DNA from 4 places in the Streptomyces sp. AHU1 genome. Region 1 is predicted to be linked to each of the others. Evidence: riboswitches for the same ligand, from Rfam matches in the RefSeq annotation. Region 1 holds a riboswitch; each other region holds the start of a gene.

What was found. Region 1 has a riboswitch for cyclic di-AMP ahead of ACICHK_RS19345 (M23 family metallopeptidase). Riboswitches for the same ligand answer to the same signal wherever they lie in the genome.
Region 2: linked by a shared signal. The riboswitch ahead of ACICHK_RS29455 (M23 family metallopeptidase) and the one ahead of ACICHK_RS19345 (M23 family metallopeptidase) in region 1 are both predicted to bind cyclic di-AMP.
Region 3: linked by a shared signal. The riboswitch ahead of ACICHK_RS17140 (transglycosylase family protein) and the one ahead of ACICHK_RS19345 (M23 family metallopeptidase) in region 1 are both predicted to bind cyclic di-AMP.
Region 4: linked by a shared signal. The riboswitch ahead of ACICHK_RS23230 (transglycosylase SLT domain-containing protein) and the one ahead of ACICHK_RS19345 (M23 family metallopeptidase) in region 1 are both predicted to bind cyclic di-AMP.

Annotation. Positions count from the first base shown of each region.
Region 1 covers NZ_CP174283.1:4,338,007-4,345,623, forward strand. The annotation lists gene ACICHK_RS19335 (PrsW family intramembrane metalloprotease) at 1-1,323, shown strand, start outside; gene ACICHK_RS19340 (aldo/keto reductase) at 1,407-2,351, opposite strand; gene ACICHK_RS19345 (M23 family metallopeptidase) at 2,583-3,623, opposite strand; cyclic di-AMP (ydaO/yuaA leader) riboswitch at 3,635-3,791, opposite strand; tRNA gene ACICHK_RS19350 (tRNA-Met) at 4,246-4,319, opposite strand; gene ACICHK_RS19355 (dihydrofolate reductase family protein) at 4,406-5,548, opposite strand; gene ACICHK_RS19360 (MarR family winged helix-turn-helix transcriptional regulator) at 5,629-6,138, shown strand; gene ribA (GTP cyclohydrolase II) at 6,261-6,905, shown strand; tRNA gene ACICHK_RS19370 (tRNA-Lys) at 6,965-7,037, opposite strand; gene ACICHK_RS19375 (amino acid permease) at 7,159-7,617, opposite strand, start outside.
Region 2 covers NZ_CP174283.1:6,617,552-6,625,168, reverse strand. The annotation lists gene ACICHK_RS29470 (GNAT family N-acetyltransferase) at 1-899, opposite strand, end outside; gene ACICHK_RS29465 (HPr family phosphocarrier protein) at 1,075-1,356, shown strand; gene ACICHK_RS29460 (GntR family transcriptional regulator) at 1,580-2,272, opposite strand; gene ACICHK_RS29455 (M23 family metallopeptidase) at 2,469-3,239, opposite strand; cyclic di-AMP (ydaO/yuaA leader) riboswitch at 3,252-3,411, opposite strand; gene ACICHK_RS29450 (M16 family metallopeptidase) at 3,627-5,015, opposite strand; gene ACICHK_RS29445 (M16 family metallopeptidase) at 5,012-6,367, opposite strand; gene ACICHK_RS29440 (DNA topoisomerase (ATP-hydrolyzing) subunit A) at 6,756-7,617, shown strand, end outside.
Region 3 covers NZ_CP174283.1:3,831,862-3,839,478, forward strand. The annotation lists gene ACICHK_RS17125 (DUF501 domain-containing protein) at 1-594, opposite strand, end outside; gene ACICHK_RS17130 (septum formation initiator family protein) at 635-1,111, opposite strand; gene eno (phosphopyruvate hydratase) at 1,230-2,516, opposite strand; gene ACICHK_RS17140 (transglycosylase family protein) at 2,858-3,586, opposite strand; cyclic di-AMP (ydaO/yuaA leader) riboswitch at 3,591-3,784, opposite strand; gene ACICHK_RS17145 (transglycosylase family protein) at 3,968-4,894, opposite strand; gene ACICHK_RS17150 (cytochrome P450) at 5,210-6,481, opposite strand; gene ACICHK_RS17155 (nucleoside triphosphate pyrophosphohydrolase) at 6,697-7,617, opposite strand, start outside.
Region 4 covers NZ_CP174283.1:5,189,457-5,197,073, forward strand. The annotation lists gene recQ (DNA helicase RecQ) at 1-1,066, shown strand, start outside; gene fahA (fumarylacetoacetase) at 1,144-2,373, opposite strand; gene ACICHK_RS23225 (HAD family hydrolase) at 3,080-3,889, shown strand; gene ACICHK_RS23230 (transglycosylase SLT domain-containing protein) at 3,992-4,762, opposite strand; cyclic di-AMP (ydaO/yuaA leader) riboswitch at 4,766-4,957, opposite strand; gene ACICHK_RS23235 (polyprenyl synthetase family protein) at 6,659-7,617, shown strand, end outside.

The sequences.
Region 1 (7,617 bases):
ACCCGGCCCGCCGGACCCGCCGGACCCGCGCCGAGACATCCGCACTGGTGGCAGCGCGGATGGGTGCGCTACGGAGCGCTGATCACGCTGCTCGCGATGTCGGGGCTGGTGATCCTCGCCCTCGTCCGCGAACAGACCGGCACCGAGGGCTTCCTGGTCGGCCTCGGGCTGGCCGTGTTCCCCGTGCCGCTGCTCGTGGCCGCCTTCCGGTGGCTGGACCGGGTCGAGCCGGGCCCCTGGCGCAACCTGCTCTTCTCCTTCGCCTGGGGCGCCTGCGCGGCCGCGCTCATAGCGATCGTCGCCAACAGTTTCGCGACCCGCTGGATAGCCATGACGACCGCGGACCCGTCCGGCGCGGACACGCTCGGCGCGACCGTCATAGCGCCCGTCGTCGAGGAATCGGCGAAGGCGGCGGCCGTCCTGCTGGTCTTCCTCTTCCGCAGACGGGACTTCACCGGGATCGTCGACGGTGTCGTCATCGCCGGGGTCACCGCCACCGGCTTCGCCTTCACCGAGAACATCCTCTATCTCGGCAACGCCTTCGGCACCGACCGGCTCAGCGGGGAGAGCGGCCTCGCCTCCGTCACCGCGGCGACCTTCTTCGTCCGCGTGGTGATGTCGCCCTTCGCGCATCCGCTGTTCACCGTGCTGACCGGCATCGGCTTCGGCGTCGCGGCGCTGTCCCCCGAACGCCGGCGCGCCCGCCGGGTGCTGCTCCCCCTCACCGGACTGCTGCTCGCGATGGGCATGCACGCGCTCTGGAACGGCTCGTCCGGCTTCGGCCGGTTCGGGTTCTTCGGTGTGTACGCCGCGTTCATGGTGCCCGCGTTCGGGCTGCTGACCTGGCTCGTCGTCTGGACCCGGCAGCGCGAACTGCGCACCGTCCGTACCGAGCTGCCCGTGTACACCGCCGCCGGATGGCTGGGCGCGGCCGAACCGTGGGTCCTCGGCTCGATGCGGGCGCGGCGGCTCGCCCGCGAGTACGCCGGCCATCACCTCGGCAAAAGCGCGGCGCGCTCGGTGGCGGAGTACGAGGCGTACGCGACCTCGCTGGCGTTCCTGCGCCACCGGGGGCGCAGGGGCCGTGCGGGCGCCGACTTCGTCGTACGGGAGCGCGAGTTGCTGGAGGAGCTGTGGCGCCGCCGGGAGATCGCCCGTCCGGCTCTCGCCTACGCGGCCGGTGCGACGGCACCGCTGCCCGCGCCGCCGCACTGGCCGGTCCACGGGTACGGGTACGTCGTCCCGCCCGCTCGGCCGTACGGCCCGCCGACGCGGGCGTCCGCTCCGGCACCGTATCCGGCGTACAACCCGTACCGCTCCTAGCGGGAAACGGCCCCGGCGCGTGGCGTGCCGGGGGCATCACCGGTGCCGTGTGCCAGGGCCCCGTCTGTCCGACCGTCCGGCCGCTACGCCGACGCCTTCGACAGCCGTGCCCGTTCCTCGTCCGTCAGCACCAGGTCCGCGACCCCCAGCAGGGCCGGGAGCTGCTCCACCGTACGGGCGGAGGCGATCGGCGCGGCGACCGTCGGCTGTGCGGCCAGCCAGGCGAGGGCCACCGTCGGGACGGCGACGCCGCGGTCCCCGGCGACCTCGTCGAGGGCGGCGAGGACCCGCTGCCCGCGTTCCGTGCCGAGGTGCTTGGCCGCGCCCGCCGCCCGGGGCGAGTCGACCGTCGTGCCGGGGCGGTACTTGCCGGTGAGGAAACCGGAGGCGAGCGCGTAGTACGGGACGGCCGCCAGACCGGCCCGGGAGGCGACCTCCAGCAGGGCGCCCTCGTAGGTGTCGCGCGAGACGAGGTTGTAGTGCGGCTGGAGCGCGACGTACCGGGCGAGGCCCTCGCGGTCGGAGAACTCCAGGGACTCCCGCAGCCGCTCCGGGGAGATGTTGGAGGCGGCGATGTGCCGCACCTTGCCGGCCCTCACCAGTTCGTCGAGGGCTCCGACGATCTCCTCGACCGGCACGTCCGGCTTGTCGAAGTGCGTGTAGTAGAGGTCGATGTGATCGGTGCCCAGGCGGCGCAGCGACGCGTCCGCCGCGGCCTTGATGTTGGCGGCTGACAGCCCCGGGTACGCGGGGTGCTGGCTGACCTTGGTGGCGACCACGATGTCCTCGCGGTTGCCACGGGTCTTGAGCCACTTGCCGATGACGGTCTCGGACTCGCCGCCCTCGTTGCCCTCGACCCACGCCGAGTAGGAGTCGGCCGTGTCGAGGAAGTTGCCGCCGGCGGCGGCGTAGGCGTCGAGCACGGCGAAGGACCGGGTCTCGTCCGCGGTCCAGCCGAAGACGTTGCCGCCGAGGGAGAGCGGGAAGACCTCGAGGTCGGACGAACCGAGCTTGCGAAGAGAAGTCATGTACGACCCCAACGCCCGTGCCGGACGGATGCATTCCGCACTCGTCCCGGACGGGCCGGTGCGTGGGGCCTCTCGTGCGCGCCCGACCGGTGGTCCTGACGTCGGAGGGGGGTGACGTCAGGACCGCCGGAGACCGGGGAGGACACGGGCACGGGACACGTCAGGAGCCGTGGGCGTCCTCGTCGGAACGGTACGGGTCGACGAACCGCACGGGTCGAGGAGCCGCACGGATCAGGGGTTGATGCCCTTGCTCTGGAGCCACGCCATCGGGTCGATGCCGGTGGCGGCGCCGCCGGGGTGCACTTCGAGGTGCAGGTGCGGCCCGGTGACGTTGCCCGTCGCGCCCACGCGTCCGATGACATCACCCGTGGCGACCTTCTGGCCGACGGTGACGCTGATGGACGACTGGTGGCAGTACCAGAGCTCCGTACCGTCGTCGAGGGTGAGGACCGTGCGGTAGCCGTACGCGCCGGCCCAGCCGGCCTCGGTGACGGTGCCGCTGTGGATCGCCTTGAGGAGCGTGCCGGTGGGCGCCGCGAAGTCGAGTCCGGTGTGGTAGCCGGAGGACCACATGGAGCCGGCCTCGCCGAAGGTCGAGGTCAGGGTGTACGAGGAGGTCGGCAGCGAGTAGCTCTTGGCGAGCTCGGCGAGGCGCTCCTCCTCGGCCTTCTCCTTGGCCGCCTCCTCCGCCTTCTCCTTCGCGGCGGCGGCCTTGGCCTCGGCCTCGTCCTGCTGCTTGGCGGCGAGCTCGACGGCCTTCTTCGCGGCGGCGGTCTGGGCCGCCCGCTGCGTGGCGGTGTCGGCCTGGTTCTGCTGCGACTGGGCCTGCTGCATGATGCGGTCGCGCAGCGCCTCACCGGCGTCGGCGGTGCCGTGGGCCGCGTCGGAGCCGGTCAGACCGGCGGTGGTGAGCGGAGTCGTGGAACCCTTGGGAGCGGTGCTGGTGGATCCGCTGTCCGATATCAGGGCCTTGGCCGACGCGGCGACCGACGACAGGTCGGGCAGCGAGATCGAGACGGGCGCCTTGCCCGGAGCGGCGCTGGCGATGCCGCCCCCTCCGACGGCGGCTATGACGCCGACGCCGAGAACCGTGGAGCTGCGGGCGAGTCCTCCGCCGCGCTGCTTGCCCGTGCGGTGCCGGCCGCGGACGGGAGCGACGGAATCCGCGGTGGGGTTCCACTCCTCCCAGGGGCCCTCGTCCTTGCCGTAGCCGAAGGTCTGCGGTTCGTCCGGCGTGAACGAGGCTGGCTGAGCGGGCCGGTTGGACGCCACCTGGGCGCACTCCTTTCCTTCCTTGCCGCCTACCGGGTTAGCTGACGGGTTCGGAGCAGGAAGGTCTCCTACGGGCGTACTGCCACCGTGTCCCCACGGCGGATTACGCTCGATTCACCCCACGAGATGGGTCCCCGGTTCCCTTGCGGGATTCGGCACGTGCGCACGGAGCCGCCTCTTGTGACGGTTGTGACGACCGCGCTGCGTTACCGAACGTTAATAGACCCGGGTACCGAATTCCAAGCTGTTCGGACTGATCATTAACGGCTTTCGGCCAGGACTTTGGGGTCATGAGCGATGAAAAACGGGCGAGTTGGCCTTTCACATGGACGGGATTTTGCCTGACGGCAAGTCAGCATCCGTACGGAGGGGCGTCATCCGACCACCACTCGTGACCGGGACCGGAAAGGCCAGGTCACGAAGCTCCCGCACGGATCGCGGGCCGGGGGAACACCGCCTGCCCGCCGGAGGAAATCACGGGCGGACCGAAGAACCCCAACCGGAACAAGCCGGAACAAGCAGCGATGAGCCGGAACAAGCCGGGAGAAGCGCGGGAGAACCGACGGGGACAAACACCTGGGGCCGGAACTCGTGAATCCGAGTTCCGGCCCCAGGCCTTCAGTAGCGGGGACAGGATTTGAACCTGCGACCTCTGGGTTATGAGCCCAGCGAGCTACCGAGCTGCTCCACCCCGCGTCGTTGACACCAGTGTACGCCATCCGCGGGACCCGGAGCACACCCGTTTAAACGCGCCCCTCGGGCGGGCGCGCGGACACCCGGTCCTACCGGGCCGGAAGGTGCAGGTTGGGGGCCTCGGCGCGGTCCGCGTACTCGGGGAGGACGACGACCTCGGCGCCCGCGGCGGCGAGGAGCCCGCTCCCGTCGGCGTCCGTGACGAAGGTGTCGGGCTCGCGCCAGGCGGTGACGACCCGCCGCACACCGGCGTCAAGGATGAGCCGGGCGCACGGCGCGGGCCGGGAGGCGCGGCGGGCGCACGGTTCCAGGCTGCTGTAGACGGTGGCGGCGGCCAGCCGCGGATCGGCCGGGTCGATCTTGGCGAGGGCGGCCTCCTCGGCGTGCACGACCGGGTCGCCGCCCTCGCGGGAGTGCCCCCGGGCCAGCTCGGTGCCGTCGGCCGCGACCACCACCGCGCCCACGCTGAACGCGGTCTTCGAGGGCGGGCACAGCTCCGCCAGCTCGCAGGCGAGCTCCAGCCACCGCCGGTCCGCGGCGGAGGCGAGCGGGCCGGTGCCGGGCGCGGTGGGGACGTACCGGATGAGCACGACGTCGCCGACGGGCCGGGTCTCCACCAGCCGCATCCGCCCCGGAGGGTAGTTCCCGGTCCCGAACAGCCGCGGCGCGTCCGACTGTCCGACGAAGAGGGGGGCGACGGCGAGCTGCAGTTCGTCGGCGAGCTGCTCGCGCACGAGCTGGGTGTGGACCTTGCCGCCCCCCTCGACCATGAGGCGGCGCACGCCCCGTACGTCGTGAAGGTGTTCCAGCAGCACGCGCCAGTCGAGTCCGGGTCCCGTCGGCACGACGTCGACGCCGGCGATGCCGCCCAGCAGGGCGGACGCCCGCCGCGCGCCCTCGTCCGTCGTGTAGAGGACCTTCTCGCCGCCCGTGTGCCAGAACTGCGCCTTCGGATCGAGCTCGCCGGAGCCGCTGACCGCGACCTTCAGGGGGTACTCGGGGCGGCCGTCGGCGACACGGGCCGCACGCCGCTCGGCGGAGTTGACCAGGAGCCGCGGGTTGTCCGTGCGCAGGGTGCCGGCGCCCACCAGGATCGCGTCGCTGGACGCCCGCACCTCGTCGACCCGGTCGAAGTCGGCCGGGCCCGAGAGCAGCAGCCGCTCGGGGCCGGTGTCGTCCAGGAAGCCGTCGAGGGAGACGGCGGCGGACAGCAGGACGTAGGGACGGGGCATCGGAACGCATCCTCCGGTCGCACGCGCACAGGAATCCGGGCGCAGTGGTTCAAGTTTTAAACAATACCTAGACTGGTCTCATGACGACCCGCTGGCTCTCCGCCGACGAACAGCGCGCCTGGCGCTCGTACATCTCCGCGAGCTCCCTTCTTGCGGACGCCATCGACCGCCGACTGCAGGCGGAGGCGGGGATGCCCCACCTTTACTACTCCATCCTGTCCCGGTTGTCCGAGGCTCCGGACCGGCGACTGCGGATGACCGACCTCGCCGAGGCGCTGAAGATCACCCGCAGCCGGCTGACGTACGCGGTGGCGCGGCTGGAGAAGGACGGCACGGTGCGCCGCGAGGGCTGCCCCACCGACAGGCGCGGGCACATGGCCGTCCTCACCGACGAGGGCATGACCCTCCTGGAGCGGGTGGCGCCCGCGCACGTCGAGACGGTACGGACGGCGGTCTTCGACCATCTGACCCCGGAGCAGGTGGGGCAGCTCGAGGAGATCTGCGGGACCATCACCCGGGCCATCCAGAACGGAGACCCCGGGACTCCCGGGGAGGATCTGCCCTGGCGGCGGCGCTCCTGCTCCTCGTGAGGCGCCGGAAGAGGGTGTGAACCCCGTTGCTTGAAGTTTTAAGCAGATGTAGGGTCTCGTTCCGAGGCTGTGCTTCAAATCTGAAGCACAGCCCGTACGAACCCGCCGGACGGAGAGACACCATGCGCGACCACCCCACCGCCACCGTGCGCACCCGCGTCCGCGTACCCCTGCGCTTCGGCGACGGCTACTCCGTCGACGCCGAGCTCGTGACCTTCCGCGGACTCGACGACGGCGAGGAGCACCTGGCCGTCGTCCTCGGCGAGATCGGCGCGAACCCGCTGGTGCGCCTGCACTCCGAGTGCCTGACCGGCGACGTGTTCGGCTCGGCCCGCTGCGACTGCGGACCCCAGCTGCGCGAGGCGGTGGAACGGATCGCGGACCACGGCGGCGTCCTGCTGTACCTGCGCCAGGAGGGCCGGGGCATCGGCCTCTACAACAAGCTCGACGCGTACGCCCTCCAGGACCAGGGCCTGGACACCTACGCGGCCAACGCGGCCCTCGGCCTGCCCGAGGACGACCGCGACTACACGGCGGCCGCCCAGATGCTCCGGGCCCTCGGCATCGACTCCCTGGACCTGCTCTCCAACAACCCGGACAAGGCCGAGCAGCTCCGCGAACTCGGCCTCACGGTCTCCCGCCGCGTGCCGACGGGCGTCTTCACCACCGACCACAACGTCCGCTACCTGCGCGCCAAGGTCCTCCAGACCCAGCACACCCTGCCGCTGCCGGAACTCACGGAGCGGGCGGGGCTCTCCGCGGGCTGACACCCCCAGGAACGAAGCGAGCCCCCGGTTCGGATCACTCCGAACCGGGGGCTCTTCCGTAGACCCTGTGGGACTCGAACCCACAACCAATGGATTAAAAGTCCACTGCTCTGCCAATTGAGCTAAGGGTCCCCGAACCGGAAAACACCGGCACGGCACACCGGAGCGCGCCGATGCATCCCCGAGCATAGCGGGACGCGGCCGGGACTCCGATCGGGTATCGGTGACCCGGCCGCGCCGAAGGCCCGCAAGGTCAGGGATCGACCGGTTCGGGTGCACCCTTGCGGGCGGCTTCCCGGGCGATCGTGCGCTGGTGCTCCGGGTTGAGGAACCAGTGCCGGGCCGAGGCCAGCCACCAGGCCGCGGCGAAACCGAGGACGACGAGGACGGCGACCGGGGCGTAGTTGAACGTCTCCCAGGTGACGGGGGAGACCTGGGGCAGCATGAACAGGACCGTGATGACGGCCACCCAGACGACCGCGACCACTCCCACGGGGCGGGACCAGCGGCCCAGGTGCCAGGGCCCGCGCTCGAAGTCGTCGCCCTTGCGCACCCGCAGCAGGGTCGGGATGACGTAGGCGACGTAGAGGCCGATCACCGCGATCGACGTCACGGCCGCGTAGGCCGCGTAGTTGATCAGGTACGGCAGGCCGAGCACGAGGGCGCCCAGCGCGGCCAGCCACACGGCCGCCACGGGGGTCCGCGTGCGCGG
Region 2 (7,617 bases), 2.3 Mb from region 1:
ACGAGCCCCTGCACACCGTGCTCTCCGCATTCCGTCACGACCCCGGGGACCTGCTCGGCGGGCACGGCGACGACGGCGAGGTCGACGGGTTCGGTGATGTCCCTGACGGAGCGGTGGGCGGGGACTCCGTCGAGCTCCTTCTCCTGGAGTGCCGCGTTCACGGCGTGCAGGCGTCCGGTGAAGCCGGCCTGACGGAGGTTGTCGAGGACGCTGCGGCCGACCCCGCCGGGTGTGCGCCCGGCCCCGATGACGGCGACCGAGCCGGGGGCGAGCAGCCGCTGCACGGAGCGGGCCTCGGCCCGCTGCTCCCGCGCGCGCTGCACGGCGAGGGACCGGTCGGTGGGTTCGAGGTCGAACTCCAGGCGTACGACGCCGTCCTCGAAACTGCGCTTCTGGGTGTACCCGGCGTCCGTGAACACCTTGATCATCTTGTTGTTGGCGGGCAGCACCTCGGCGGCGAAGCGGCGGATGGCGCGCTCGCGGGCCACCGCGGCGATGTGTTCGAGCAGCGCGGAGGCGACACCCCGGCCCTGGTGGGCGTCCTGCACGAGGAAGGCGACCTCGGCCTCGTCGGCGGGCACGGAGGCGGGCATCCCGTCCGCGTCGATCCGGTCGTAGCGTACTGTTGCGATGAACTCGCCGCCCACCGTGGCCGCGAGACCCACCCTGTCCACAAAGTCGTGGTGGGTGAACCGGTGGACATCCTTCGCCGAGAGCCGCGGATACGGCGCGAAGAAGCGGTAGTACTTCGACTCGTCCGACACCTGCTCGTAGAAGCTGACCAGGCGCTCGGCGTCATCGACGGTGATGGGCCTGATGCGTGCGGTGCCGCCGTCGCGCAGCACCACGTCGGCCTCCCAGTGGGCTGGGTACTCGTGCCGGTCCGCCGAGGTCTGCATGGGCCCCAGACTACGGCTCGCGCACGGCAACGGCGCGAGGCAGTCTGATGGTGACGGACGTCGGGGCCGGCCTCCGGCCGACACCGCGGCGGGTGAGGTCCGGGACCGTCCGGGCACACCTCGCGATATGGAACACTGGTCTAGACAACCTTGAGCACCTGAAGGGCAGCATCACATGGCTGAGCGCCGCGTCAACGTCGGCTGGACCGAGGGCCTCCACGCCCGCCCCGCCTCCATCTTCGTCCGGGCCGCCACGGCCTCGGGTGTCCCCGTGACGATCGCCAAGGCCGACGGCTCCCCCGTCAACGCGGCCTCCATGCTCGCGGTCCTCGGCCTGGGCGCCGAGGGCGGCGAGGAGATCGTCCTCGCGTCGGACGCCGAGGGCGCGGACGCCGCTCTCGACCGTCTGGCGAAGCTGGTCGCCGAGGGCCTTGACGAGCTCCCCGAGACCGTCTGAGCCCGCGAGGCACCCAGGAAACACGCGGCCGAGCCGCGCCTCCCTCACCGGGCGGCGCGGCTCGGCCGTTTTCCGCGTCCCGTCCAGGAATTGCCCACGCACCCCGCACGACCCCCGCGCCGTGGGCACGTGAATGGCGTGCTCCGAAATTACGGACACACCAATAAAAGGGCATCAGAAATGAGCCTCTTCCGAATATCCCTCTTTGTATACGGCGCCCGTGTTAATGACACGGGCCCGTCATGTTTACGGGATGTTGCGAACTTCTCACACCGTCCGGCCGGTCGCCGCCGGGAAATCGGAGCCGGTGCGCGGCCGTCGCGCGCTCGGTGTGCAGGGCCGTGATCGCGCGGGCCCGCTCGCTGTCGCCGCGGGCGACCGCGTCCACGATGCCCCCGTGCTCCGCCCAGGACTCCGCGGGGTCGGCCGGCGCCTCCACCGAGTACATCCAGGCGATCTTGCGGCGCAGCTGGGCGAGCGTGGAGGTCAGCGCGGGACTTCCCGACGCCTGCGCCAGCGTCTCGTGGAACCAGCCGCCCAGCGAGCGCAGATCCTCGCTGTTCCCTTTCCTGGAACGCTCCTGCCCGAGCCTGACCAGGCCTCGCAGCACCTTGAGGTGGGCCTCCGTACGCCGCTGCGCGGCCCTCGCGGCACCCAGCGGTTCCAGCAGCATGCGCATCTCCAGGAGGTCCGCGGCCTCCTGTTCGGTGGGCTCCGCGACGCACGCGCCCGCGTGCCGTCGGGTGACCACGAAGCCTTCGGCCTCCAGGGTGCGCAGGGCCTCGCGGACGGGGACGCGGGAGACGCCGTAGCGCCGCGCGAGCAGTTCCTCGGTGAGTCGGCCGCCGCGTCCGTAGACACCCGCGACGATGTCGTCACGGATCGCCGTGCACACCGAGTGCGCCGGAATACGCATGACCGACCTCCGCTTTAATCCCCGCGAAACGTCATCGATTGACGCTTGTTCAGTGACTCTATTGCAGGAAGCCGGAATTTCCGATGGCGGGCCCGAATCCATGGATATTTTTTGGACAGACGACCTCCGGAAACGACGATGCCCCGGCTCGGTGAGCCGGGGCATCGAAAGCGGCGGAGAAGCCGCGAAGCGGTCGTCAGACGTTGACGCCGTGCGAGCGCAGGTACGCGACCGGGTTGATGTCCGAGCCGTACTCCGCGGTCGTACGGGCCTCGAAGTGGAGGTGCGGTCCCGTGGTGTTGCCGGTGTCACCGGAGAGGCCGATCTGCTGTCCCGGAGTGACCGTCTGGCCCACGGACACACCGATGGACGACAGGTGGCCGTACATGGTGTACGTGCCGTCGTGCATCTTGATCACCACTTGATTGCCGTAGGCGCCGCCGTCTCCGGCCGTGACGATCGTGCCCGCGCCGACGGCGTGGACCGGGGTTCCGGTCGCGGCGTGGAAGTCGACGCCGGTGTGGCTGCCGGACGACCAGAGGGCGCTGCTGGCCTGGTAGCCGGTGGAGACGTACGAACCGGTGATCGGCATGACGAAGGTGTTCAGGCGCTTGCGCTCGGCCTCGCGGGCGGCGCGCTCCTTGGCCTCACGGAGCTTCACGGCCTGCTCCGCCGCCTGCTTGCGCGCGGTCTGCTCGGCCTGCTTGCGGGCGGCGGCCTCGTCGGCGGCGAGCTGCTGCGCGAAGGCCTGGGCGTCGATCTGGTCGGCGACCGTGTCGCCGACGGTGACGGCCTGGGTCAGCCCCGTCTGCGTCTGCTCGACGGAAGCCTCGGCGGCGAGCGCGGGGGCGGCCAGGGTTCCGACCACACCGGTGGTGGTGAGCGCCGCGACCCCGACGGCGGTCGTGGTCGTGCTGTGCACGCGGCTCGGACGACGGTGCTTGCCGGTGCCACAGGAGAACGCCATGTAGAGGCTGGTCCTTTCCTTCCCTCTCGCCTACCGGGTTAGCTGACGGGTTCGGAGCAGGAAGGTCTCCTACGGACCCCCTCGGGGAGAGGGCGTCCGATTCACCCCAGGGACTGCGTGTGGGTCCCCGGCTCCCCTGGCTCGCGCCATGGGGACTCGGCGATGACTGTCCGGTGCCGCGGGCGCGGCGCACTGCCTGACGAACAGCCGGAACGACGCTATGCGGGGCGTCGTTCGAACAACAAACGGATCACGATTTTTGTAACGCATCCCACAGGGCAGAAGGGCAACCGCCGTACGAATGTGGACATCTCGCGAGGGGCGTACGGGAAAAGGAGGGCCCTGACGGCTCTTCAGCCGTCAGGGCCCTCCTGGGTCGCACGGGTTCTACTCGGCCGCCACCACGGTGACTTCACCGATTCCGAGGGCCCTGACCGGCTCCGCGATCTGCGCCGCGTCACCCACCAGGACGGTCACCAGACGGTCCGTCGGGAAGGCGCTCACGGCCGCCGCGGTCGCCTCCACGGTGCCGGTGGCGGCCAGTTGCCGGTAGAGCGTCGCCTGGTAGTCGTCCGGCAGGTGCTGCTCGACCTGGTCCGCGAGGGTGCTCGCGACGGCCGCCGCCGTCTCGAACTTGAGGGGCGCGACACCCACCAGGTTCTGCACGGCGACGTCGCGCTCCGCGTCGGTCAGTCCCTCGGCCGCGAGGGTGCGCAGCACCTTCCACAGGTCGTCGAGCGCCGGACCGGTGTTGGGGGTGTCGACCGAGCCGCTGATGGCGAGCATCGCGGCTCCCGTGCCGTCCGGCGCGGAGCGCAGGACCTGGCCGAAGGCCCGTACGCCGTAGGTGTAGCCCTTCTCCTCGCGCAGGACGCGGTCGAGGCGCGAGGTGAGGGTGCCGCCCAGGCAGTACGTGCCGAGGACCTGGGCGGGCCACACGCGGTCGTGCCGGTCGGCGCCGACACGGCCGATGAGCAGCTGCGTCTGGACGGCGCCGGGACGGTCGACGATGATCACGCGGCCGGTGTCGTCGGCGCTCACCGGCGGCACGGGAAGGGGCTCGGCGGACGAGCCGGTCCAGGATCCGAGCGTGTCGGCGAGCAGCTCGTCGAGATCGACACCGGTCAGGTCGCCGACGACGACGGCGGTGGCCGTGGCGGGACGCACGTGCTTCTCGTAGAAGGCACGGACGCCCGCCGCGTCGATGTTCCGGACGGTCTCCTCCGTGCCCTGGCGCGGGCGCGCCATGCGCGCGCTGGCCGGGAACAGTTCCTTGGAGAGTTCCTTGGCGGCACGGCGGGCCGGGTTGGCCGTCTCGTGCGGGATCTCGTCCAGCCGGTTGGTCACCAGCCGCTCGACCTCGCTGTCCGCGAACGCGGGGGCCCGCAGGGCGTCGGCGAGCAGGCCGAGTGCCTTGGCCAGGCGCGAGACGGGCACTTCGAGGGACAGGCGTACGCCGGGGTGGTCGGCGTGCGCGTCGAGCGTGGCGCCGCAGCGCTCCAGCTCGGCGGCGAAGTCCTCGGCGGAGTGCTTGTCGGTGCCCTCGGAGAAGGCGCGCGCCATGATCGTGGCGATGCCGTCCAGGCCCGCGGGCTCGGCGTCCAGCGGCGCGGCGAGGATCACCTCGACGGCGACGACCTGCTGGCCGGGGCGGTGGCAGCGCAGCACGGTCAGGCCGTTGTCCAGGGTGCCGCGCTCGGGGGCGGGGAACGCCCACGGCTTGGGCTGTCCGGCCTGGGGCTGCGGGTGGAAGTCCATGGTGGCGAGCTCGGTCACTTCGCCGCCTCCTCGTCGGTCTCGTCGGCGGAGTCAGCCGCGTCGGCGGCTTCGGCGGCGGTCGGCTCGTAGACGAGCACCGCCCGGTTGTCGGGACGCAGGCGGGCCCGGGCGGCCTCCCGGACCTCCTCCGCGGTGACGTCGAGGACGCGCTGCACGGCGGTCAGGGCGAGCTGCGGGTCACCGAACAGGACGGCGTAGCGGCACAGTTCGTCGGCACGGCCCGCGACCGTGCCGAGCCGGTCCAGCCATTCGCGCTCCAACTGGGCCTGGGCGCGCTCCATCTCCTCGGCCGTGGGGCCCTCCTCGGCGAACCGGGCGAGCTCCTCGTCGACGGCGGCCTCGATGACCGGGACCTCTACGTCGCCGGACGTCTTCACGTCCAGCCACCCCAGGGAGGGCGCCCCCGCGAGCCGCAGCAGACCGAATCCGGCCGCGACGGCGGTACGGTCACGGCGCACGAGCCGGTTGTAGAGCCGGGAGGACTCGCCGCCGCCGAGGACGGTCAGCGCCAGGTCGGCCGCGTCACACGCGCGCGTGCCGTCCTCCGGGAGCCGGTAGGCGGCCATCAGGGCACGCGCCGGGACGTCCTCCTCGACGACCTCGCGCACCTGCTCACCGATGATGTCGGGCAGCGAGCCGTCCCGCGGGGCGGGCTTGCCGTCGTGCCCGGGGATGGAACCGAAGTACTTCTCGACCCAGGCGAGCGTCTGCTCCGGGTCGATGTCGCCGACGACCGACAGGACCGCGTTGTTGGGCGCGTAGTTGGTGCGGAAGAACGCGCGGGCGTCCTCCAGGGTGGCCGCGTCCAGATCCGCCATCGACCCGATCGGGGTGTGGTGGTACGGGTGGCCCTCGGGGTACGCGAGCGCGGTGAGCTTCTCGAACGCGGTTCCGTACGGAACGTTGTCGTAGCGCTGCCGGCGCTCGTTCTTCACCACGTCGCGCTGGTTCTCCATGGACTCGTCGTCCAGCGCCTCGAGCAGCGATCCCATGCGGTCGGCCTCCAGCCAGAGGGCGAGCTCCAGCTGGTGGGCGGGCATGGTCTCGAAGTAGTTGGTGCGCTCGAAGCTCGTCGTGCCGTTGAGCGAGCCGCCGGCGCCCTGGACGAGTTCGAAGTGGCCGTTGCCGTGGACCTGCTTGGAACCCTGGAACATCAGGTGCTCGAAAAGGTGGGCGAGTCCGGTCCGGCCCTTGACCTCGTGGCGCGAGCCGACGTCGTACCAGAGGCAGACCGCGGCGACCGGGGTCAGATGGTCCTCGGAGAGCACCACGCGCAGGCCGTTGGCCAGGCGGTGCTCGGTCGCTGTCAGACCGCCGGAGCCTGCCTCAGCTGTGGCCGTGTGACCCATGGGCATGTACGTCCCTTCGATCGCGGAACTGCGTCATTCCTGTCGGTCCTGCCACTGTATGCAAGCGCGCGGACGCCTGGCGAAGTTCCCGCACCGCGTACGCCGAGAGCGAGACTTGCGCGTGTCCCCCGCGCACCCGGGAAACCCTTCCGGGAACCACCGCGAACGCGTCCGGGGACCGTCCGGCACCGGGCCACGAACGCCTCCGGGGGCTGTCCGGCCCCGGGCTCGGCGGCCGCCCGGCACCGGTCCCGAAGCCGCCCGCGGAGCGCGCCGGGGAGGCGCTACGGACGGGTCGCGGTCGGCGTTGTCAGTGGGGCGGTCCACAATGGTGCGCGTCAGCACCCGTTCATGCCCCGGCAGAGACTGTGAAGGAGCCGCAGCAGCGATGGCCCGCCGCAGCACGAAGACCCCGCCGCCCGACGACTCGTACGAGGAGAAGATCCTCGACATCGACGTCGTGGACGAGATGCAGGGCTCCTTCCTCGAATACGCGTACTCGGTCATCTACTCGCGAGCCCTGCCGGACGCCCGCGACGGCCTCAAGCCGGTCCACCGCCGCATCGTGTACCAGATGAACGAGATGGGCCTGCGCCCCGACCGCGGCTACGTGAAGTGTGCCCGTGTCGTCGGCGAGGTCATGGGTAAGCTGCACCCGCACGGCGACGCGTCGATCTACGACGCCCTGGTGCGCCTGGCGCAGCCCTTCTCCATGCGTCTGCCCCTGGTCGACGGCCACGGCAACTTCGGTTCGCTCGGCAACGACGACCCGCCGGCCGCGATGCGTTACACCGAGTCCCGGATGGCCGACGCGACGTCGCTGATGACCGAGTCGATCGACGAGGACACCGTCGACTTCACGCCCAATTACGACGGCCAGGAGCAGGAGCCGGTGGCCCTCCCGGCCGCTTTCCCGAACCTGCTGGTCAACGGCTCGTCGGGCATCGCCGTCGGCATGGCCACCAACATGCCGCCGCACAACCTGGGCGAGGTCATCGCCGCCGCCCGGCACCTCATCCGCTACCCGGGGGCCGACCTCGAGACGCTGATGAAGCACATCCCGGGACCCGACCTGCCCACCGGCGGCCGGATCGTCGGCCTCTCCGGGATCAGGGACGCGTACGAGTCGGGCCGCGGCACCTTCAAGATCCGCGCCACGGTGTCGGTGGAGGACGTCACGGCGCGCCGCAAGGGCCTCATCGTCACCGAGCTGCCCTTCACCGTGGGTCCGGAGAAGGTGATCTCCAAGA
Region 3 (7,617 bases), 510 kb from region 1:
CTCGGCGGACTCGGCGGACTCGCCGGACTCCGCGGACCCGGCGGAACCCTCCGCCGTCGCCTCCTCGCCGGACGGCGCTCCGGCCCGGGTGACACAGGCGCCCTTGCGCCACCACTCGGGCAGCATCGCGATGGCCTCGTCACCGAGCGGGTTGACGCCCGGCCCGGCGGCCAGCGAGTGGGCCACCAGGACGTGCAGGCACTTCACCCGGTCCGGCATGCCGCCCGCGCTCGGGAAGCCCTCCAGGACCTCGATGGCGTCACGGCGCGCGATGTAGTCCTCGTGGGCGGCGCGGTAGGCGGCCGCCAGCTCGGGGTCGGTGGCCAGCCGCTCGGTCATCTCCTTCATGACCCCGTTGGCCTCCAGCGTCCCGATCGCGGACGCGGCCCGGGGGCACGTCAGGTAGTACGTGGTCGGGAACGGCGTGCCGTCGGGGAGGCGGGGCGCCGTCTCCACCACGTCGGGCTGGCCGCAGGGGCAGCGGTGCACGATCGCGCGCAGCCCGCGCGGCGGCCGGCCGAGCTGCTGCTTGAAGGCCTCGACGTCGGCGTCGGTGGGCTCGGTGCGCGGGGTGGTGGGGGGTGGCGTTTCCATGCCGTGAGTCACGTGTCTTTCCGGTTCGGTTCATGGGTCGTCAGTGGTCGGCGGCGTCGGCTCTGTCCACGCCGTCCCAGACACCGGTGTACCAGGGGCGGTCGGCGGTGCCCCGGTCGGCACGGGCCTGCCTCGCGGCGTCCGGGTCGATCACGACGTAGCCGGTCTCGCCCGGCATCACGTAGTGCAGCCGCTGCCGGATCTGCTGCTTCGCGTACGCGTCGTCCTGCCAGCGCGCCTTGAGGTCGCGCAGCTGCTCGACCCGCTGCCGGGCCTGCTCCCGCTGCCGTTCCAGTTCGCCGATCTGGGCGCGCTGGGAGACGTACTGCCGCATCGGGTACGCGAGGGCGACGATCAGGGAGCACAGGACCATGGCGAGCAGCGCGGCCCGGCCGGTCAGCCGGGAGCGGCGCGCCTGCCGCTTGGTCTGGGAGCGGTAGACCCTGGCCGCCGTCTGCTCGCCGAGCAGCTTCAGCCTGGTCGAGGTGGAGAACCGGTCCCGGTCCTTCACGGCCATGAGTCCCGCCTCCCCAGTACCGGCCCGCCGTACGGGCCCGTCACGTGCGTACGTCCCCGCACACGGTACGGGACCGGGTACGGGGACGTACGAAAGGACGCTTGCTGAGCCGTACGGGTCAGCCCTTGAAGCGGGGGAACGCCGAGCGGCCGGCGTACACCGCGGCGTCGTCGAGGATCTCCTCGATGCGCAGCAGCTGGTTGTACTTGGCGACGCGCTCGGAGCGGGCCGGGGCGCCGGTCTTGATCTGGCCGCAGTTGGTGGCGACGGCCAGGTCGGCGATGGTGACGTCCTCGGTCTCGCCGGAGCGGTGCGACATCATGCACTTGAAGCCGCTGCGCTGGGCCAGCTCGACGGCGTCCAGGGTCTCGGTGAGCGAGCCGATCTGGTTGACCTTCACGAGCAGGGCGTTGGCGGTGCCCTCCTCGATGCCGCGGGCGAGTCGCTCGGGGTTGGTGACGAACAGGTCGTCGCCGACGAGCTGGACCTTGTCGCCGAGCTTGTCGGTGATGACCTTCCAGCCGGCCCAGTCGTCCTCGAACAGCGGGTCCTCGATGGAGACGAGCGGGTACGCCGCCACGAGCTCCTCGTAGTACTCGGTCATCTCGGCGGCCGAGCGGGACTTGCCCTCGAACTCGTACACGCCGTCCTTGTAGAACTCGGACGCGGCGACGTCGAGCGCGAGCGCGATCTGCTCGCCGGGGACGTAACCGGCCTGCTTGATGGCCTCGAGGATGAGGTCGAGCGCGGCGCGGTTGGAGTCCAGGTTCGGGGCGAAGCCGCCCTCGTCGCCGAGGCCGGTGGACAGGCCCTTGGACTTCAGGACGGACTTGAGGGTGTGGTAGACCTCGGTGCCCCAGCGCAGGGCCTCGGAGAAGGACTCCGCGCCGATCGGGGCGATCATGAACTCCTGGATGTCCACGTTGGAGTCGGCGTGCGAGCCGCCGTTCAGGATGTTCATCATCGGAACGGGCAGCAGGTGCGCGTTCGGGCCGCCCAGGTAGCGGAAGAGCGGCAGGTCGGACGCCTCGGAGGCGGCGTGCGCGACGGCGAGCGAGACGCCGAGGATGGCGTTGGCGCCGAGCGAGCCCTTGTTGTCGGTGGCGTCCAGGTCGAACATCGCCTGGTCGATCAGGCGCTGCTCGGTGGCGTCGTAGCCGACGAGCTCCGGGCCGATCTGCTCGATCACGGCGAGGACGGCCTTCTCGACGCCCTTGCCCTGGTAGCGGTTGGGGTCACCGTCGCGGAGCTCGATGGCCTCGAAGGCTCCGGTGGAGGCGCCGGACGGGACGGCGGCACGACCCGTGCTGCCGTCGTCGAGGCCGACCTCGACCTCGACCGTGGGGTTGCCTCGGGAGTCCAGGATTTCCCGGGCTACGACGACGTCGATGGACGGCACGAGCATCTCCTTTATGGGATGTGACGCGGTACGCGGGGCTCGGCAGCCCCGTGGGATGAGCCTAACCGGCCCACGGGGATCGGCCAGCGACCGACCGCCCCTCGGGCGAAACCGAGCGTACGTATTGTTCCTGAACGGAACAAAAAAAGGAAATAAAAAGAACCCCGCTCCGGCGCGTGCGGGGGAACACGCGCCGGAGCGGGGAGCCCGTGGGGACGGGGCCTCGCGGGCCTCCGGTACGGAGGTCGCGCGAGAGAGCGGCCCTCGGCCGGGAAGACGCCGACCGGAGCTGGGGCCGGGGCCGTCCTCCGCCGAGGACGGCCACGTCAGCCCGCCTGCCGCACCGTTCAGCGCAGGTGCAGCTGCTGGCCCGGGTAGATGAAGTCGGCGTCGGCGACGATGTCCTTGTTCAGCTTGAACAGCTTCTGCCAGCCGCCCTTGACGTGCTTCTTCTCGGCGATCGAGCTGAGGGTGTCACCCTTGACGACCTTGTACTCGCCGTCGCCCTTCTTGACCTTCTTGCCGGTCGGGGTGGTGACGGTCTTCTGGACGGCGGGGCGCTCCGCGGAACGGGCGGCGTGCTGCTCCGCCGTACGGGTGGAGGGCTGTTCCGTCGCACGGGTGGCGGGAGCGCTCTGCGAGCCGCTCGACGACGAGGAGGAGGGGGTGGACGGGGCCGCCGGGGCCGAGCCGCCGCCGTACGGGGTGCTCGACAGGCCGACACCGCAGGTCGGCCAGGCGCCCTTGCCCTGCGCGGCGAGGACCTTCTCGCCGATGGCGATCTGCTGCGACTTCGAGGCCTGGTCGGCGGTCGCGGCGTAGGCGGTGCCGCCGTACGCGGCCCAGGTGGAGGACGAGAACTGCAGGCCGCCGTAGTAACCGTTGCCGGTGTTGATCGACCAGTTGCCGCCGGACTCGCACTGGGCGACGGCGTCCCACTCGGAGGCGGTGGCGGCGGAGGCGCTGCCGGCCGCCATCAGCGGGGCGGCGATGGCGGCGCCGGTGACGCCGGCGATCGCGGCGACACGGGTGGCCTTGTTGGGACGACGGTGCTTGCCCTTGCCGGAAAACAGCATGGAGTGATCCCCTCACCGACGCCTGCGAGGTGAGCTGTCGGGTTCGGGCCGGTTGAGTTGCCCGGCCGCACGCCTTCGGTCCCGTCTCCAGGACGTCCGGCACGCGGCTTCACCCCAAGCCGTTCCCGGGCGTCTCTCAACTCCCGGTCCCGGCGCTTACCTTGGGTCCCCCGCTCCTGCCCACGGCGCATGACGCGACGACTGTTCCCGTACGGCCGTCGGCAGGATTCGGCGTTGCGACCGTCGGGGCCCGCTGTGGCGAGCGGTCACGACCGTAAGCAGTGAACCGAGGGAAATTCAAAGACGATCAGGGCTTCTGAGACTCATGTCTCACTTGCGCCAAATAGGACATTCCACAGCGAACTATGACGCGAACTCCCGCTAGTTCTGGGCCGTTTCGGCGTCGGCGGCAATGCTCCGACCAGGGACGACGAGGCCGGGACCGCTGTCGGCCGCCACCTTGTCCACGGTGAGCAGCTCGCCACCCTCGTCCCCGGAGTCGGAAGAGGCGGAATCGCTCCAGAGGCTGTCCACGACCTCCGCGATGTACGAGTTGCCGACGGCACCGCTCGGGAGGCCCGGAGTGCTCGCGGCGTGCCGCCCGGCGGAGGCCTCGGCACGGCTGTCGGCCGCGCTCTCCGCGGCGTCCGCGCCGCGGTGCCGCCCGGTGCCGGCGCCCGGCGTGGCGGAGGCGTCCGAAGAGGCTTCCTTCCGTCCGGAGTTGGCCGATTCGTCGCTCTTGCCGTTCTTGCCGTTCTTGCCGTTCTTGCCGCTCTTGCCGGCCTTCGCGTCCGAGTCGTCGGAGCTCTGCGAGGCGCTGGGCTTCGCGGTGCCGTCGGCCGCGTCCGAGGAGTCATCCGAACCGGCGGAAGCGGAGGAACCCGCCGAAGGGGACGAACTGGGCGAAGTGGCCAGGCCGGACGAAACGTACGAGCCGGACTCGCCCCCGGTGTTCGACGAGTCGCCGGCCACGCCCGTGTCGACGCTGACCTCGCCCGAGCCCTTGCCGAGCCCGGAGAGCGGCCCACAGGTGGGCCAGGCCGCGAGACCCGAGTCGGCGAGCACCTTCTCGGCGACGGCTATCTGCTGCGAGCGGCTGGCCTGGTCGGCCGTCGGGGCGTACTCGAGGCCGCCGTGCGCCTCCCAGTTGGCCTGGTCGAGCTGGAGGCCGCCGTAGTAGCCGTTGCCCTGGTTGGAGCTCCACGCGCCACCGCTCTCGCACTGCGCCACCTTGTCCCAGGTGTTCCCGTCGGCCGCGCTCGCGCTCGCCGCGGCGAGCAACGGGATGGCGATCGCCGATCCGGTCACCCCTGCGGCGACGATGAGTGCCGGGGCCTGACGAGGGCGACGGTGACGGCCGTTCCCGGAGAGCATGCGAGAGCCTTTCGAGCGACAGCGGGGGAGCAACGCGGCTCCCGCCAAGCGAGAAGCGCAGGCGCCGCGTTGATGGGTGAAGGTAGTCGCAGTCGAACGCTGGTTACAAGTCGATGCAGTACAGATCACGCGAAGATCACAGACTTGATGGAGCGTCATGTTCCGGTAGCGGTAGGAGCGCTCTTTCCGGTATGCGGAAGGGCTCGTTCGGCGGGGACACCGAAGGGTCGCCGATGAACCGATCAAGGCCTATTTGACCGGGGTGAACTCCACCGGAAGCGTGCGCAATCCACGCATAATGAGCCCTCCGCGCCAGCGCAAATCGGCCGATTCCCCGGCGAGTTGGATGTCGGGAAGTCGCTCGAGGAGCGTGCCGAGCGCGGTCTGCCCCTCCAGCCGGGCGAGCGGCGCGCCCAGGCAGTAGTGGATGCCGTGGCCGTAGCCCAAGTGCTGAAGGTCACGTCGGGAGAGATCGAGCGTGTCCGGATCCTGGAAGCGTTCGGGGTCGCGGTCCGCGGCGGCGAGGACCACGAGCACGGGGTCGCCGGCCGCGATGTCCTGCCCGCCGATCCGCACGTCCTCGGTCGCGAACCGCCAGGTGGCCAGTTCCACGGGCCCGTCGTAGCGCAGGAGTTCCTCGACGCCCGTCTCCAGCAGCCCGCTCTCCCCGGCCGCGAGGGAGGCCTGCAGGCGCGCCCGCTGCCCGGGGTGGGTCAGGAGGGCGTGCATCCCGTTCCCGATGAGGTTGACCGTGGTCTCGAACCCGGCGAAGAGCAGGATGAAGGCCATGGCGGCGGCCTCGTTCTCGGTGAGGTGCTCGCCGTGGTCGGAGGCGCGGATGAGACCGGAGATGAGGTCCTCGCCGGGCTCGGGCTCCGCGGTCAGCGCCTCGCGCTTGCGGTGGATGAGTTCGGCGAGGTACCCGCGCATCTTCTTCACGGACCGGGCGACCCCGCCCCTGGGCCCGCCGCCGTGCCGGATCATCATTCCCGCCCAGTCCCGGAAGTCGTCCTGGTCCTCGCGCGGGACGCCGAGCAGGTCGCAGATGGCGTAGATGGGGAGCGGGAAGGCGAACTCGTGGATGAGGTCCGCGGAACCCCTGGCCGCGAACCCGGCGATGAGCTGGTCCGTCAGCTCCTGCACCCGGGGGGCGAACTCGGCCACGCGCCGGGGCGTGAACGCCTTGCTGACGAGCCGCCGCAGCCGGGTGTGGTCCGGCGGGTCGATGTTCAGCAGGTGCGTCATCAGCTCGGCCTTGCGCTCCCCGGGGATCCCGGTCCGGCCCTTGGCGTGCGCGGGCTCGTCGTGGTGCGCGGGGTTCTTGGACAGCCGCTGGTCGGCGAGCGTCTGTTTGGCGTCGGCGTACCGCGTGACGAGCCAGGCCTCCACCCCGCTGGGCAGCCGGGTGCGGTGCACGGGCGCGTGCTCCCTGAGCCAGGCGTAGGCCGGGTAGGGGTCGGTGGCGAACTCCCAGGTGAAGAGTTCGGGGGCGGCGCTTGCGGAAGCTTCGTGCTCGGTCACTCCCCGACGGTATCCGCAGGGAGCGGCGGCCTCTTGGCCGCGGGGCGCCGGTGGGCACCCCGCGGACCACGGCGTCCACGGAAGGCACCGCCGACCGCGGGAGGCGGCGCCCCTCCGCCCCGGACCGCCCGGCACACCGCCGCCCCGGCCCCGGGCCCGCCACCGCCCTGGCCCTCGCCCCCGTCCCGGCCACCGGGCACGCCGTCGTCCTGGTCCTAGCCGTCGTGCTCGCCGTCGTCCTCGTGGCCGTGGTGATCGTCGTCCTCGTGGCCGTCGCCGTCCTTGCCGGGTTCCCCGAGGCCCTCCGCCCCGCGGATCGCGTCACGGTACGTCCGTGCCGCCGCCCGCAGCGCCGCCTCGGGGTCGACGCCCTCGGCCTCGGCCCGGACGGCCAGCGCCAGCAGTTCGTACCCCACGCCCGCCCCGGCGGGCAGCGGGACGTCGAGTCCCGCCGTACGCGCCCGGGACGACAGCTTGGCCGACAGCGCGAGGCCCGGCTGGCCGAGCGGTATGCCCTGGGTGACGGAGGAACGCCGCTTCTCCTCGGCCTTGGTGCGCAGCCAGTGCTCCCGGACCTCCTCGGGCGTCGTGGCCGTCTCGTCGCCGAACACATGAGGGTGCCGGCGGATCAGCTTGGCGACGATCCCGCCGGCCACGTCGTCGATCGAGAACGGGGCCTCCGTGTCGTCCTCGGCGATCCGGGAGTGGAACACGACCTGGAGCAGGACGTCACCGAGTTCCTCCCGCAGCTCGTCCCGGTCGCCCTCCTCGATGGCCTCGACGAGTTCGTACGCCTCCTCCAGGCCGTACTTCGCCAGTCCCTCGTGCGTCTGCCGGGACGACCAGGGGCACTCGGCGCGGATGCGGTCCATCACCTGGACGAGGTCGAGCAGGCGGGCGCCCGGCAGGTCGTACGAGGCGGGCAGCAGCTCCAGGTCCGGCATCCGGGTGCGACCGGAACCCGCCAGGCGGGCCAGACCGTCGGTGAGCCGGGGTTCGCCCTCACCGGTGGCGACGACGACCACCGAGCGGCCGCCCGCGCACGCGTCGACCAGCTCCCGCGCGGTCGGGGCCTCCTCGTCGACCTCGATGCCCGCCTCGCGCAGATACGGCACCTGCGGGTGCGCGCCGTCCGA
Region 4 (7,617 bases), 850 kb from region 1:
GTTCGTCGCCCACCTCGACCTGCCGAAGTCGGTCGAGGGCTACTACCAGGAGACGGGGCGCGCCGGCCGTGACGGACTTCCCTCCACGGCCTGGATGGCCTACGGCCTTCAGGACGTGGTCCAGCAGCGCAAGCTGATCCAGGGCTCGGAGGGCGACGAGGCGTTCAGACGCCGGGCCGCCTCCCATCTGGACTCGATGCTCGCCCTGTGCGAGACGGCACAGTGCCGGCGCTCACAGCTCCTGGCCTACTTCGGCCAGGACCCCGACACCCCGGCCTGCGGCAACTGCGACACCTGCCTGACGCCCCCGGAGACCTGGGACGGCACGGTCGCGGCGCAGAAGCTGCTGTCCACGGTGGTGCGCCTCCAGCGCGAGCGGGGACAGAAGTTCGGCGCGGGCCAGATCGTCGACATCCTGCTGGGGCGCAAGACCGCCAAGGTGATCCAGTTCGACCATGACCAGCTGTCCGTCTTCGGCATCGGCGAGGAGCTGGCGGAGTCCGAATGGCGCAGTGTCGTACGGCAGTTGCTGGCCCAGGGGCTGATCGCGGTCGAGGGCGAGTACGGCACGCTGGTGCTGACCGAGGCGAGCGGCACCGTGCTGCGGCGCGAGCGCGACGTGCCGCTGCGCAAGGAGCCGCCGAAGCCGACCGCGTCCCGGTCGTCGGCGTCCAAGGGTGAGCGCAAGACCAAGGCGGCGGCGGCCGAGCTGCCCGCCGAGCTCGTTCCCGCGTTCGAGGCGCTGCGCGCCTGGCGCGGCGAGCGGGCACGGGAGCAGGGGGTCCCGGCGTACGTCATCTTCCACGACGCCACGCTGCGGGAGATCGCCACGGTGTGGCCCACCTCCGTGAAGGACCTGGGCGGCATCAGCGGAGTGGGCGAGAAGAAGCTGGCCACGTACGGAGAGGGCGTCATCGGGGTGCTCGCCTCGCTGGGCGGCGGCACGTCCGAGGAGCCGCCCACCGGCGGCGGATCCGGGGCCGCACCGGTTCCGGCGGCCGCCGCGGGACCGGACCCGGACTGGCCCGAGCTGGACCAGGAGCCGGAGCCCGAGGACTGGATGTAGCGGGAGCCGTCGCGGGGCACGGTGGCCAGGGCCCTGGCCACCGTGACACGGACCGTCCCGTACCCCGCTGAAGAGGGCTACGGGGTGACGGCCGGGGTGATGCGGCCCCGGACCTCGCCGAGGCCCACCCGGGTGCCGCCCGGGCCGGGAGCCCAGGCCGTCAGGGTGACCTCGTCGCCGTCCTCGAGGAACGTGCGCTTGCCGTCGGGGAGTTCGAGGGCGTCGCGTCCGTTCCAGGTGAGTTCGAGCAGGGAGCCGCGCTCGCCCTCGGAGGCGCCGCTGACGGTCCCGGAGCCGTAGAGGTCGCCGGTGCGCAGGGAGGCGCCGTTGACCGTCATGTGGGCCAGCTGCTGGGCGGCCGTCCAGTACATGGTGGAGAAGGGGGGCTCGGAGACGACGTGGCCGTTGATGGCCACGGAGATCCGGAGGTCGTAGCCGCCCGGTTCCTCGGAGGCGTCTTCGAGATAGGGGAGAAGGGGGTGCGTACGGACGGGCGGGGCCACGAGGGCGTCGTCCAGGGCGTCGAGCGGGGTGATCCACGCCGACACGGACGTGGCGAAGGACTTGCCGAGGAAGGGACCGAGCGGGACGTACTCCCAGGCCTGGATGTCGCGCGCCGACCAGTCGTTGAGCAGGCAGAGGCCGAAGACGTGGTCGCGGTAGTCACCGAGGGGCACCGGTCGGCCATGTTCCGAGGGGGTGCCGACCACGAAGCCGACCTCCGCCTCGATGTCCAGGCGGATCGAGGGACCGAAGACCGGGGCGGCGTCGGCGGGTGCCTTGCGCTGGCCCGACGGGCGCACGACATCGGTGCCGGAGACCACGACCGTGCCGGAGCGGCCGTGATAGCCGATCGGCAGGTGCTTCCAGTTGGGCGTGAGGGAATCGGCGGCGTCGGGGCGGAAGATCTGGCCGACGTTCCGGGCGTGGTTCTCGGAGGCGTAGAAGTCGACATAGTCCGCGACGGTGAACGGGAGGTGCAGCGTCACGTCGGAGAGCGGGTGGAAATGGGGGGCGAGGGTCTCCCGGTGGGCGGGGACGGTCACCCAGGCCGTCAGCGCGCGCCGGACGTCCGACCATGCGGTGCGGCCGGCCGCGAGCAGCGGGTCGAGGGTCGGCTGGGCGAGCAGCCCGGCGTAGGGGGAGCCGAGCGCGTGGGCGGCGGCGCCCGCGTCGAGCACATGGTCGCCGAGCCGTACGCCGACGCGTCGCTCGGGGGCGCCGGCCGGGTCGGTCAGGGAGAACACGCCGTACGGCAGGTTGTGCGGGCCGAAGGGATCGCCCTCGGGGACATCGAAGGGGGGCATCGGTTGGTGCCTCGCTTTCGGATTCGTACTCGCCATGTGGTGCATGTGTTCCACGCGTTTTATGTGGTCGGGGCCCACGTTACGGGGGAGTGCCCCTGCCGTGGCAGAGCCTAAAGGGTTTGCGATGTCCGTATTGTCCTTGTCGGGTTCGGTAATTCCGGCTTGGTGTCGTTCGGGGGTGGCGGGAGGGCGAGGGGGAAGGGGGAGGGCCCCGGGAGGGGCCTCAAGGGCAGGTTCTCCGGAGGCGGGAGCTTCCGGGTGTGCGCCGGTCGACGCCGGCCGGGACCTTTCAGGCCGCCTCGCGTGCACGGCCGTGCCTTTGGCCGTTTCCTCGATCGTGCTCCCGGTCACGCCGTCGGATCGGCAGGTCGTGTCCGGACTTCCCTCTATCGCGCCGGAGTTGGAGCTGGCGGGCTCAATGGCGCTGTCCCGTACCGCACTTGTCGAGGCTTGCCGATGATGACTGCCCCGACCTGCGTCCGTGCCCAGGTGGCTCGTCGGCGAGTTGCCTTTGTTCCAGGGGGCGTTGGGGTGTTGTGGTCGGTCGTGTGCGGGAAAGTCGGTGTGGGCGGAAGCGGAGCCTGGGTGATCCAAAGCGGTCGCAACGCGCTTACCACCGTGCGGTGAACGGCGTTGCTGACGGGATACCGGACGTCGTCCGGTTCAGGCCGGGCCGATGGGTCGTTCGATCCGTATTCTTCGGATCATGGCCGCTCCGACTGCATATTCACTCATCGCCACTGACCTGGACGGAACGCTGCTGCGCGGCGACGACACGCTCTCCGACCGGACACGCGCCGCGTTGGCGAAGGTGACCGGGGCGGGCGTCCGGCATCTCGTGGTCACGGGCCGCCCCGCACCGCGCGTGCGACCGCTTCTCGACGAACTCGGCGGTGAGGGGCTGGCGGTGTGCGGGCAGGGGGCGCAGCTGTACGACGCCGGCGCGGACCGGATGCTGTGGTCGGTGACCCTGGACAGGGAACTGGCGGAGACGGCGCTCGGCAAGATCGAGGCGGAGGTCGGGCTGCTGTACGCGGCGGTCGACCAGGACGGCGTGGACGGGCTCACGCTCATCGAGCCGGGGTACGTGATGCCGCATCCCACGCTGCCGGCGGTGCGGGTGCCGCGCCGGGACGACCTCTGGGCGGAGCCGATCAGCAAGGTGTTGCTCCGCCACCCGTCCATGTCCGACGACGAGTTGGCGGCAACGGCGCGGGGGGTGGTCGGTTCGCTGGCGACGGTCACCATGTCCGGGCCCGGCACCGTCGAACTCCAGCCATGCGGGGTGACCAAGGCGACGGGCCTCGCTCTCGCCGCGGCGCACCTCGGGCTCACCCCCTGCGCGACGCTCGCCTTCGGTGACATGCCCAACGACATCCCGATGTTCGACTGGGCCGCCCGGGGCGTGGCCATGGCCAACGCCCACCCGGAGCTGAAGGCGGTGGCCGACGAGGTCACCCTGTCGAACGAGGACGACGGCATCGCGGTGGTCCTGGAGCGCGTCTTCGACTTCTAGCCACGTCGACGCACCCGCCGACGCACCCGCCGACGCACCCGCCGACGGGCCCGGAGGGCGCCGTCGGCGGGTGAGGGGGGAAGTCGGGGGTGCGGGGTGCGATCAGTAGGCGCCGTTGACGTTGTCGATGGAGCCGTACTTGTCGGCCGCGTAGTTGCAGGCGGCGGTGATGTTCGCGACCGGGTCGTAGATGTTCGTCGACGTGCCGGCGACGTGGTACGCCTGGAACGTGGGGTCGATCACCTGGAGCAGGCCCTTGGAGGGGATGCCCGCGGCGGCGTTGGAGTCCCAGTTGTTGATGGCGTTGGGGTTGCCGGAGGACTCGCGCATCACGTTGCGGTGGATGCCGTCGTAGCTGCCCGGGATGCCGGCCTTGGCCATGACGTCGAGGGATTCCTTGATCCAGCCGTCGAGGTTGTTGGCGTACGACTTGGCGACGGCCTGGGTGGCGGTGGTCGCCTTGGACTTGGCGACGGCGGGGGCCGCGTTCGCCGCGGTGCGGACGGTCGTCGACTTCAGCGTCTTCGTGCCCACGGTCAGCTTCAGGCCCGGACGGAGCGCGGCGGGGTTGTCGCCGATGACGGCGCGGTTCGCCGCGTACAGCTTCTTCCAGCCGCCGCTCTTGGGGTACTTCTTCGCGATCTTGGAGAGGGTGTCGCCCTTGACCACCTTGTAGGTGACGAGCTGCACGTTGGGCACCACCGCGGTGTGGGCGGTCTTCGTGACCTGGGGGGCCTGCGCCGGGGTGGCGGCGCTGGCGCCGGTCGCGCTCACGAGCGGGAGGGCGAGGGCGAGACCGCCCGTTCCGGCGGCGATCAGGCCACGGGTGATGACGTTGGACTTCATGTGACGGTGCTTGCCGCGTGCGGGCATGACGAATTTCCTCTCCGACGCCTGCGAGGTGAGCTGTCGGGTTCGGGCGGGAGATGCCCGGCCGCGCTGTGGGCGCGGCTTCACCCCTAGCCGTCCGGTGTGTCCGGATCGGCGGCTTACCTGTGGTTCCCCCGCTCCTGCCGTGCGTGGGTCGATGGGTTACCGGGCGGCGGCAGGATTCGGCGATCCGCCCGGGGTCGACCAGAACGTATGCGAGAGCACATGTCCGAAACAAGACGAGATTTGACTGCGAAGATCGCTTTCGCCTGGTTAATGAGGGGGTAAAAAGTCCGATTGTGCCGGAATTGAATCCTCAACTTGCCTTTGGTGAAGGGGTTCGTCGAGTGAGGGTGCGTGTCGACGGCCCGGTTCGCCGGTGACCCAATTCACGAGACCAAAGAGCACCAAGGTGGCATGAAGGGTAATTCGGGCATTGTGCTTGCGATGGCGGCGGCCATAGGGCCTCCGGAAGACGCCGAGCGGCCCTTCGTGCGGCGGGAATTGTGGCGCGGGACACGTCGGTGGGCGCGGCCCGGTGATCCGCTCTCCGGCCGCCGGGCCGCGCCGGTGTCCGGCAGGTTCTCCCGTCCCGGACGTCGCGCGGGACCGGTCCGGACGTGAGCCGATTCGGAGGGGGAGCGAAGTGAAGTGCGGCCCGCGTCAACGGTGTTCGGTGTACGCGCGTTGTATTGGCGCGGGACCGGGGCGTGCGGGGGTCGCGGGAAGTGAACTCCCTTGCCGGTAAGCCCTGTCGGCCTACCGTGCGCCGCGGGTGACGTCGGGGCCGTTCCGGCGTGGGTGTTCCGCGGTGGATCCGGACGGGATGGCCGGGGCCGACCGGGTCGAGCGGGCGCGGGCGGGCAGTGGGTCCGGCGTGCCGATCACGTATGCCTTCCCGACCTTTCCCAGCCCTCCGTCTCTTTCCGGCCCTTCTGTGGCTCCCCCTGCGCGTTCGGGACCGCCGAGGCGCACACGGGTGCCACCGCGACCGGAGCCGCTTCCCCTTCCAGTGCCAGGCGCCTCCGGCCGCTTCCGCCGCTCCGGCGGTGGGTTCCGTACAGGTGCGACACCGTGTCGCGGCGCGGACCGTGCCGATCGCCGACCGTGAGCCGGAAGGCCGACCGGAAAGCCGACCGGAAAGTCGGCCGGACGGCCGATCGGAAGGCCGATCGGGGGACCGCCTCCCCGCCGTCCGGCCCGGTCCCGGGTGTCCGCTCCCCTCGACGCTTCCTCCGCTCCTCCGCTCCTCCGCTCCTCCGCGTCGCCGTGCCCGGGTGGTGTCGTCGCTCACGCGGGGCCGTCCAGCCGGTCGGGTGGTGAGGGAGGTGCTCCACGAGGGGGCGGGTGCGGGCTCCTCGGCCGGGCCCGCCGGGTCCGGGCATACGGAAGGGTGCCGTCCGGGAGGGGGACAGGGGTGCCCTTATGAGTGGTCTCGTGAGGGAAGGACGTACGGATGTGCATGAACGTCATCTCTATGGATGGAAGACGCGGTGCGGCGCGGCCGGGCGGCGGGGGGCGCCGCGCTCCGGTCGGGCACGGGGCGGGTGCTGCTGCCGGACATGGCCGGTCGCCCCTTCCGGGCGCCTCCCCGCATGCCATGGCGAGTCGCTTCATCCAGCCCGATCATGTACATACGGTTGGTGACCGGGTGGTGTCCGCGAGGCGGGGTACCCGCCGTTGGGGCACGCAGGTGCTTCCCGTGTGCCTTCCGGGTGTACTCCCGCATACCTCCTGGCGGAGCGAAGTCGGCCGGGGGACGGTGGGCGCTCGCGGTGATCGAAACGTGACCGGATACGCTGACTTGAGTGATGGCAGCGACACATCGACAAACCGTGTCATCGACCGAATGATCGACCGAGTTCGCCATGTGATCGTCAGCAGACAGGAGAACCTCTCGTGACCGTCGTCGGGCCGTTCGGACTGAGCGTGCGGGACCAGGCTCTCGAAGCCGATGTCCAGGCCGGATTGGCGGCTGTCGAGGAGGGTTTGCTCGAAGCCACCAAGAGCGAGGTCCCCTTCATCACGGAAGCTGCCCAGCACCTCGTGCGGGCCGGCGGGAAGCGGTTCAGGCCGCTGCTCGTGATGCTCGCCGCACAGTTCGGCGACCCCTACGCGCCGGGTGTCGTGCCCTCGGCCGTGGTCGTCGAGCTGACCCATCTCGCCACGCTGTACCACGACGACGTGATGGACGAGGCCGAGGTCCGGCGCGGGGTGGCCAGCGCCAACGCCCGCTGGGGCAACTCGCTGGCCGTCCTCACCGGCGACTTCCTCTTCGCCCGCGCCTCGTACATCCTGGCCGACCTCGGACCCGAGGCCGTCCGGATCCAGGCCGAGGCGTTCGAGCGGCTGGTGACCGGGCAGATCCTGGAGACCGCGGGGCCGCGCGACGGCCGCGATCCGGTCGACCACTACCTCGACGTGCTCGGCGGCAAGACCGGGTCGCTGGTCGCGGTCGCGTGCCGGTTCGGCGCGATGATGTCGGGCGCCGACGAGACGGTCGTGGACGTGCTGACCCAGTACGGGGAGCGGCTGGGCGTCGCCTTCCAGCTCGCGGACGACGTCCTCGACATCGCGTCCGACTCGCACGAGTCCGGCAAGACGCCGGGCACGGACCTGCGCGAGGGCATCGCCACGCTGCCGGTGCTGCGGCTGCGCGAGCGCGCGGAGCGGCTGGGGCTCGCCGAGGACATCGCGCTGTGCGAGCTGCTGGAATCCGACCTGACGGACGACGCGCGGCACGCGGAGGCGCTGGCCCGGCTGCGGGAGCACCCCGCCCTGGAGCAGGCGCGCCGGGACACCGTGCGCTACGCCGAGGAGGCGCGCGCCGCGCTGGCCCCGCTGCGCGAGTGCGACGC